Regions from separate parts of the Actinoplanes sp. NPDC049681 genome, predicted to be linked through region 2. Evidence: riboswitches for the same ligand, from Rfam matches in the RefSeq annotation. Region 2 holds a riboswitch; the other holds the start of a gene.
What was found. Region 2 has a riboswitch for ZMP and ZTP ahead of ACIBO8_RS34355 (bifunctional 5,10-methylenetetrahydrofolate dehydrogenase/5,10-methenyltetrahydrofolate cyclohydrolase). Riboswitches for the same ligand answer to the same signal wherever they lie in the genome.
Positions count from the first base shown of each region.

Region 1 (4,403 bases), on a different contig from region 2:
GTCACGGCCACGTCGGTCAGCGCGCCGGCCCCGATCATCGAGGGGTACGCGAACCCCCGCAAGGACCTGGCCCGGGCGGCCGCGCGCAAAGTACCCACGGCCGAGGGCCTCACGGTCAGCGACGCCGACGGCCACCTGAGCATCTTCAACTTCTCACCGAACACCGTCCGCAACGTGAGGGTACGGATCCCGGGACGGTACAAGCTCTACCGCGGCCGCCAGGTGCTGACCAAGGACGGCCTCGAATGGCCGATCAGCCTCAACGGCGGAACAGCCCGCGTCGAGCCGCCCCGCTTCACGGTCGCGGGCGATCCCCCGGTCGGCACGCGCTACGACGTCCAGGACTCGCACCACGTCACCGTCACCGCCCCGGCCAAGCACCGAGCCGTTGTCACGCTCCACTGCGGTCACTGGTCGAAGACCGTACGCGTACCCGCCGGCAAGTCCCGCAGCGTCTCGATGCCGGGCGGCCCGGTGACCCCGACAGCCGATCTCGCCCGTGGCCGCACCACGTTCCCCACCTCGCCGCTGCCGGCGGGCATGACCTCACCGGAGCGGGCAGTCGACGGGAATCCGGGAACGTCGTGGCGTCCGGGTCCGGCCGGTCGGATGGTGGTCGACCTGGGCGACGTGGTTCCTGTGACGGGCGTCCGGGCCGCGTGGACGAAGGGTCGGCGGCCGGGCTGGCATACCGAGGCCTCGGCGGACGGGTTGAGGTACGGACCGCTCGAGGACCGGGCCCGTTATGTCGCCATCGTGGTGGAGGACTGGCGTCCCGGCGACGCCGAACTCGTGGAGCTGGCGGTCACTTGACCGTCAGCTGGAAGAGGGTGAGCCGGCTTTCGGCCAGACGGTGCGGTGGCGCCGGGTGCGGAGCCGGGACGAGTGCAGCGTCGTGGACATGGCGCGACCCTTCGCCGGGAGGGCGGCCGGTTTCACGGCATTTTCGGCATGGTGTGCTGGGCGGCCTGGCGCAGGTCGAGCTCGGCGATCAGGTTCCGGGCGGTGTCCTCGTCGAGCTCCCCCTCCATGACCGCCTTGCTCAGGGCGTTGCGCCGGCGGTCGAAGTCGCCGTCTGCGTTGCCCGTCGCGGCGCCCGCGGCGATCTCCTCGCCGCGGACGCGCATCGCGGCCGCCTGCTCGGTCTCGGCGCGGACGTCCATGCCGAGCCGGCGTACGAGCCAGCGCACGGTCGTACCCTGGATGAGCAGGGTGCCCAGCGTGACGACCAGGGCGATGGCCTGCGCGGGCCCGCGGCCGGGGAACAGCCGGCCGTCGGACGTCGTCTCCGGGATCGCCGCCGCGGCCGCCAGGGTGAGGATGCCGCGCATCCCGGTCCAGCCGACCACCAGCGTTTCCCGCGCGGTCGGTGGGCCCAGCGGAGTGTCGAACCGCCTCCGTCCGCGCATCCGGCGCGTCCTGTACTCCTCCGCTCGCCGTGCCCGCACGGGGTCGGCCTCGCGGCGTCGTTTGTTCAGCAGCTCGTTGAGGCGCCAGCGGCCGAACAGCAGGTAGACGGCGGCCAGGCGCACCACGATCGCCGCGAGCAGCAGGACGCCGGCGGCTACGAGCGTACGGGTCAGACCAGGGTCCTCGTCCGCCCGCAGCTCCTCGACGACGAAGCGGAGCTGCAGCCCGATGTACGCGAAAACGAACGTCTCGAGGAGGAAGTCGACGACCGGCCAGAACGCTTCCTCCTGCAGCCGGGTCCGGTACGCGCCCGGGTACTGATGCCGCGGATCCATCGAGGTGTTGATGCTGATCGAGAAGGCCGCCGTGACCACCGCGAGGATGCCGGAGGCGTGCACCTGCTCGGCCAGGAGGAATGCGGTGAACGGTACGAGCAGCACGAGCGCCGTCTCGAGCGTGGAATTCCCCAGCCTCTTGCGGATCGACAGGGTCGCCGCCGACAGCCCGGCCCCGATCGCGAGACCGACGCCGGCGTTGTAGAAGAACTCCCGGATGCCGCCGCCCCACGAGGTGTGGTCGCCGCTCACCGCACCGACCGCGATACTGAAGAGGGTCAGCGCGGTGGCGTCGTTGACCAGGCTCTCGCCGGTCAGGATCGTGGTGACCCGGCGTGGCAGCCCGAGCTCCGCGCCGTGCGAGACGGTGGTGATCGTGTCCGGCGGCGCCAGCACCGAGCCGATGACGAAAGCCGCGGCCAGGCCCAGCGACGGCAACAACCACGACGACAGTACGCCGAGCGCGCCGGCGGTGAGCACCACCAGCAGCACGCCGAGGTTGATGATCGCGCGCAGGTTCTGGTTGAACCCGGAGAACGAGGCGGCGCGGGTGGCCGAGTACAGCAGCGGCGGCACCACGATGGCGAGCAGCAGTTCGCTCTCCAGCTCGAGCCGCGGCATCCCGGGCACGAAGCTGACCGCCGCCGCGAGCGTCACGACGATGAGGCCGGGTTGCATGCCCCGCCGGTGCGCGAGCGCGGAGATCGCGATGCCGGCCGCGGCGATGAGCAGGATCTGGACACCGTTCACCCGCCCAGGCTAATGATCCACGTCACGCGCGGGCGCCTGGAAGGGATGTGACCGGGGCGCCCGGCGCCGGTATGCTCGTCCGCGGGCCGTGACTGGCGCGTTCAAGATGGATGACCATCGGGGAGCGGTCCCACCCACCGGGGTGACTGCCGTGCGCCTGGGCCTCATCACCTGTGATAGGGAGGTCCGATGTCTGAGCTGAACGCCGAATCGACCGCTTTCCGTGCCGCGCTGGACGCCGTGCGCGCCGTCGAGCCCCGGATCGCCGACGCGATCGCCAAGGAGCTGCACGATCAGCGGGAGTCCCTCAAGCTGATCGCGTCCGAGAACTACGCGTCCCCCGCCGTGCTGCTCGCGATGGGCAACTGGCTCTCCGACAAGTACGCCGAGGGCACCATCGGCCGCCGCTTCTACGCCGGCTGCCAGAACGTCGACACCGTCGAGTCGGTCGCCGTCGAGCACGCCAAGGCGCTGTTCGGCGCGCCGTACGCGTACGTGCAGCCGCACTCCGGCATCGACGCCAACCTGGTCGCGTACTGGGCGGTGCTCGCCGACCGGGTCGAGGCTCCGGCGCTGGCCAAGGCGCAGAAGCGCAACGTCAACGACCTCACCGACGCCGAGTGGGCCGAGCTGCGCCAGGCGTTCGGCAACCAGCGGATGCTCGGCATGTCGCTGGACGCGGGCGGCCACCTCACCCACGGCTTCCGCCCCAACATCTCCGGCAAGATGTTCGACCAGCGCAGCTACGGCGTGGACCCGGCCACCGGCCAGATCGACTACGCCGCCCTGCGCGAGTCGGCGCGCGAGTTCCAGCCGCTGATCATCGTCGGTGGCTATTCGGCGTACCCCCGCAAGGTGAACTTCCGGATCATGCGGGAGATCGCCGACGAGGTGGGCGCGACCTTCATGGTCGACATGGCGCACTTCGCGGGCCTGGTCGCCGGCAAGGTCTTCACCGGCGACTTCAACCCGATCGAGCACGCCCACATCGTCACCACGACGACCCACAAGAGCCTGCGCGGCCCTCGCGGTGGCGCGGTGTTCTGCCAGCCGGAGCTCGCCGACCAGGTCGACCGCGGCTGCCCGATGGTCCTCGGCGGCCCGCTCGGCCACGTGATGGCGGCCAAGGCGATCGCCTTCGCGGAGGCGCGCCGGCCGGAGTTCGCGGACTACGCGCAGCGCATCGTCGCCAACAGCCAGGCGCTCGCCGAGGGCCTGATGAAGCGCGGCGCGACGGTGGTCAGCGGCGGCACCGACAACCACCTGGTCCTGATCGACGTCGACAAGTACGGTCTGACCGGCCGCCAAGCGGAGCAGGCGCTGCTGGACAGCGGCATCGTCACCAACCGCAACGCGATCCCGCAGGACCCGAACGGCGCCTGGTACACGTCCGGCATCCGCATCGGCACCCCGGCCCTGACCACCCGCGGCCTCGGTACGGCGGAGATGGACCAGATCGCCGAACTCATGCACACGGTCCTGTCGCAGACGAAGGCCGGCGCGTCCAAGGCCAAGTTCGACCTGGACCCGGCCGTCGCCGACCGGGTCAGCAAGCAGGCCAACGAGCTGCTCGCCGCGTTCCCGCTCTACCCGAGCGTCGACCTGGGCTTCTGAGAACCACGAGGGAACGGGCCCGGCTCCAGCCGGGCTCGTTCCGTCTGTTTCAGCGGGTGACGCCGGGGGTATCCGCTTCCGATGATCGACCAACCCGCCGCCGAGCCCATCGGCTCGCTGGAGACGGTGCACACGTTCGACTGCGGCCCGATGCCCACCGGCGTCGCCGTGTCGGCCGGCGGCCGGATCTTCGTGAACTTCCCGAAATGGGGCGACGAGGTCGTCTTCACCGTCGGTGAGCTGCGCGACGGCAGCGTCGTCGCCTATCCCGACCAGGCGCACAACACTCCGGCC
Region 1 covers NZ_JBITLP010000013.1:81,133-85,535, reverse strand. Annotated here, with positions in the region: gene ACIBO8_RS36645 (discoidin domain-containing protein) at 1-813, shown strand, start outside; gene ACIBO8_RS36640 (cation:proton antiporter) at 936-2,495, opposite strand; ZMP/ZTP riboswitch at 2,574-2,665, shown strand; gene ACIBO8_RS36635 (glycine hydroxymethyltransferase) at 2,685-4,109, shown strand; gene ACIBO8_RS36630 (L-dopachrome tautomerase-related protein) at 4,191-4,403, shown strand, end outside.
Region 1: linked by a shared signal. The riboswitch ahead of ACIBO8_RS36635 (glycine hydroxymethyltransferase) and the one ahead of ACIBO8_RS34355 (bifunctional 5,10-methylenetetrahydrofolate dehydrogenase/5,10-methenyltetrahydrofolate cyclohydrolase) in region 2 are both predicted to bind ZMP and ZTP.

Region 2 (4,403 bases):
CGCTCCGAGGCGTCGTCGACCACGGCGGCGGTCAGCGTCGGCCAGCTGCTCGTGCAGGGCACCGGCCTGCTGGGGCTGTTCGTGCTCTACGCCGCCCTGGTCCGGGACATGATCCACCGCCGGGACCGGGACTCCTGGCGGTGGGCGGCGGTGGTGGGCGGCGCGGTGTTCTTCGCCGGCAACGGCGTGCGCTTCCTCGGGCAGAACGGCCCGGAGATCGCCGGCCGGCTCTCCACGTTCACCTACGTGCCCATCTCGATCCTGGCCGCCATCGCGCTGGTCCGGGGCGTGCAGATCATCCCCGCCAAGGACGCGGACGGGCACCGGTGGCGCGCGGCCGCGCCGGCGATCGACTTCATCCACCCGGGCGGCTGGAACCTCTACAGCCGGGTCGCCGCCGGCTCCGCGATGATCACCCTGCTGATGGTCGGTGCCCGGGCCGGCGGCTGGCCGCCGCTGGGCTCCATCCTGCCGGGCCCGTACCTGGCCGGTGGTTTCGAGCGGTCGGTCGACGCGTACGGCGTGCACACCGCCGACTGGGAGCGGCGCACCCTCGGGCCGGGGAACCGGATCGGCGGCGACGTCACGTCGGTGTCGCTGGCGTCGACGTACGGCCGGCAGGACCCGGTCCGCGAGGTCGGGCCGCTGTACTACGCCGACGACTGGGGGCTGGAGGAGGACCAGTTCGTCTCCGACCTCGCCATCCAGTACCTCGTCGTGGACAAACGCCTGTCGGAACAGCTGCCCGAGGGCGAGGCGTACTTCGAGAACGACCCGAACGCGGGCTCCATCACCCGGCCGCTGACCACGACGCAGATCGCCAAGTTCGACTCGCTGACCGACGTCGACCGCCTCTACGACAACGGCACCGTCCGCGTCTACCGCATGGGGGTCCAGTGAACACGCTGCTCACCCGGATCGTCGCCGGGCTCACCGTCGCCGCCGGTGCGGCCGTCCTGACCGGCTTCAAGCCGCTGACCGTCGCCGGCGGCCTGCTGCTGGCCCTCGTGCTGCCCGGCGTCGCGGTCACCGAGGCCCTGTTCACCCGCCGTACGCTCACCGCGGTCGAGCGGACACTGCTGGCACCGGCGCTGAGCATGGGCGTGCTGGTCGTCGCCGGCTTCGCGATCTACCTCTGCGGCGTCCCGCTGGACCGGCTGTCCTGGACCGTGGCGACCGGCAGCCTGACCCTCGTGGCGCTCGCTCTCCCCATGGTGCTGCCGAAGCGCGCAGCGGTCGCCCCGGCTCCCGTCGGGGAGGAGCCCCGGCCGGTGGTCGAGCGGCGGTCCCGCATCGACCTCACCCCCCGGGACGCGACGGTGATGGCCGAAGCCCGGACCATCATCATGTCCGTGGCGCCGCCCGAGGACGAGGAGCAGGCGGCCGCCGAGGAGAAGGCGCAGCGCAGCCGGCTGGTGCGTCAGCTGCTGCCGCTGGTGCTGGTCCTGGCGGTGCTCGGCGGCGCCAGCTGGCTGTCGTTCGGCACGTCGCGGGAGACGTTCGAGACGACGGTGACCGCACTCTCCGCCGCGCCGTCCGGGCCGGTGGACGCGCGGGGCAACCGGGTCGTGGCGGTGTCCGCGTCCGGGCTGGTCGCGTCGGACGGCCCGTACACGCTGACGGTGAGCGCGGCGGCCGGCGGCACGCCGACCCGCCGGGTGATCACGCCGGTCGGCGACGGCTCGTGGAGCGAGCAGCTGACCATGCCGGGCGACCAGCGGATGACCGTCAGCCTCTACCGGGCCGGCGACACCGGCGCCTTCCGCACCCTCTACATCAGCGCGGTCGAATAGCGCGGGTGACACCGCTTCGGCGCGCGCGGGGACGCACGGCATACTGGTCCGCGACACGCGACTGGCGGCATCGAGGATGGACCACCATCGGGGAGCACGTCGTGGGCGCCGTCCGCCTGGGTGCCCACGCTCTGGGAGACGCGCATGTCCGAAAGCCCTGAGGCGCCGGCTCACGAGGCCCGGCTCCTGCCCGGCAAGCCCGTCGCCGACGCGGTCCTGGCCGACGTCGCACAGCGGGTGGCCAAGCTGCGCGAGGGCGGTGTCCAGCCCTCGCTGGCCACGATCCTGGTCGGCGACGACGACGCCAGCGCCGGGTACATCCGCATCAAGCAGCGCCAGGCGGCGGAGCTCGGTTTCGTCTCTCCACACGAGCACCTGCCGGCCACCGCGACCCAGGACGACCTGCACCGGGTGATCGACCGGCTCAACGCCGACCCGGCCGTGCACGCCCTGCTGATCCAGTACCCGCCGCCCGCGCACATCGACTACGACGCCGCGCTGATGACCGTCGACCCCGACAAGGACGTCGACGGCATGCACCCGCTCAACCTGGGCCGGCTCTCGGTGGGGCTGCCCGGTCCCCGGCCGTGCACCCCGGCCGGCATCGAGGCCCTGCTCGCGCACCACGAGATCCCGGTGGCCGGGCGCGAGGTGGTGATCCTGGGCCGCGGCGCCACGATCGGCCGGCCGCTGGCCATGCTGCTCTCGCAGAAGCGGCCGACCGCGAACGCGGCCGTGACCGTGGTGCACACCGGCGTGCCGGACTGGCAGCGGTACACCCGCCGGGCCGAAATCCTGGTCGCCGCGGCGGGCGTGCCGGGCATCATCCAGCCCGACCACGTACGCCCGGGCGCCACGGTGATCGGTGCGGGCGTGCGCTACGAGGGCCGCCGCCTGCTGCCCGACGTGGCGGAGGAGGTCGCCGCGGTCGCGGGCGCCATCACCCCGCGGGTGGGCGGGGTCGGCCCGACGACGGTCGCCATGCTGTTCCGCAACGCCGTCGAGGCCGCGGAGAAGGCCGCCGGCGTCAGCCGCTGAAGCGGGCGCTCTTCGCCATCGCCACGAACGCCGCGAGCGACTGGGCGTCGGTGTCGATGCGCCACTTCTCGTTGTACCCGGGGTGGGTGTCGGTGTCGAACCAGCACACCCCACCCACCGCCGGGTGCGCCCCGACCCAGTCGGCGAAGAGCGTGATCCAGTCCGCCTTGGTCCGGCCGCCACGGTCCACGGCACCCACCTCGGTGATGAGGATCGGCTTGCGGGCCGCGTACGAGCGGTAGATCGGGCCGAACAGCGTCTCCGGCTTCTCGTGGTGCAGGTTGTAGCCGGAGACGCCGACCCAGTCGACGTACTTGTCCCCGGGGTAGAGCGCGGCGAACGTGTTCCAGTCGGCGACCGGCGACGAGTTCCAGTTGGGGCTCCACACCCAGGCGACGTTGTCGGCGCCCTGCTCCCCGAAGATCCGGTGCAGGCGCTTCCACGATTCGACGAAGCCCTTGGCGTTCTTGTCGTTGCGGACGGCGCCCCAGCCGTACCAGTCGCCGTTCATCTCCCAGGCCCAGCGCAGCAGCAGCGGCCGGCCGATGCTCTTGAGCCGGCGGGCGGCGCGGGCGATGAGGTCGTCGCTGGCGCCGGAGGTGATGTCGGCGTAACGGGTGCCGCGCCAGGACACCATGGGGAACGCGTGCGCCGGCAGCCCGTCGATCGAGCGCGGCAGCAGGTCGTCCCAGTCGTAGAACACGTGCACGATCCGCTCGTCGCGGCCGGTCTGCTGCCGGCGCAGCTGCTGCGCCTGGGCACGGGTGGTGCCGGACAGATCCAGGTACGCCCCGAGCATGGCCTTGCCCGGGCGGAACGGCACCGTGCCACCGCCCTTGGTCACCACCGGCGGCGGCGCGGGCACGGAGGCACGCGGGGCTCCGGATGCCGACCGGCCGGGTGAACTGGTCGCCTCGGCGGGACCGTCCTGCGGGCGGATCCGGAGCGCGGCCACCGCGGCCGCCGGGACCGCCGCGGCCGCGGCGATGCCGAGCACCTGGCGGCGGCTCAGCGCGCGGCGGGGCGCGCGGTGGGCGGGGCTCATGTCAGGTTCCGGCCGGTGGCCCGGGCCACCCGGCGGACGACCCGCCATCCGGGCTGGGCGAGCTGCTTGAGCCGCGGCACCAGCGGCGAGCCCCCGCCGCGCACGAGGTGCACGAGGTCGGCACCGGTCATGTCCGGGGTCGGCTGGAACCGGGGTACGGCGAAGCGCCGCTCCCCCGGCGTGTGCAGCCGCCGGCCCACCTCGGTGGCGTTGTCGTGCCCGGCGGCGAGCACCGCCGCCCGCACCTTGGCGCCGTTGTAGCCGTGGGGATAGGCGAAGCTGCGCACCCGCCGGCCGAGGCGCTGCTCCAGCTCGTCCTTGCTGCGGACGGTCTCCTCACGCAGCTGGGCGGCGGGCAGCACGTCGAGCGGGTGGTGGACCAGGCTGTGGTTGCCGATCTCGATGCCGGCGTCGGCGACCTCGGCCAGTTCGTCCCAGGTGAGCAGCTTGCCGAAGTCCGGTGACCAGCGGCCCAGCCAATCGGCGTACTCCCCCAGGTGGCCGACGGACGCGTACAGGGTCGCGCC
Region 2 covers NZ_JBITLP010000011.1:38,416-42,818, forward strand. Annotated here, with positions in the region: gene ACIBO8_RS34345 (hypothetical protein) at 1-900, shown strand, start outside; gene ACIBO8_RS34350 (hypothetical protein) at 897-1,793, shown strand; ZMP/ZTP riboswitch at 1,841-1,922, shown strand; gene ACIBO8_RS34355 (bifunctional 5,10-methylenetetrahydrofolate dehydrogenase/5,10-methenyltetrahydrofolate cyclohydrolase) at 1,938-2,831, shown strand; gene ACIBO8_RS34360 (glycoside hydrolase family 26 protein) at 2,821-3,876, opposite strand; gene ACIBO8_RS34365 (polysaccharide deacetylase family protein) at 3,873-4,403, opposite strand, start outside.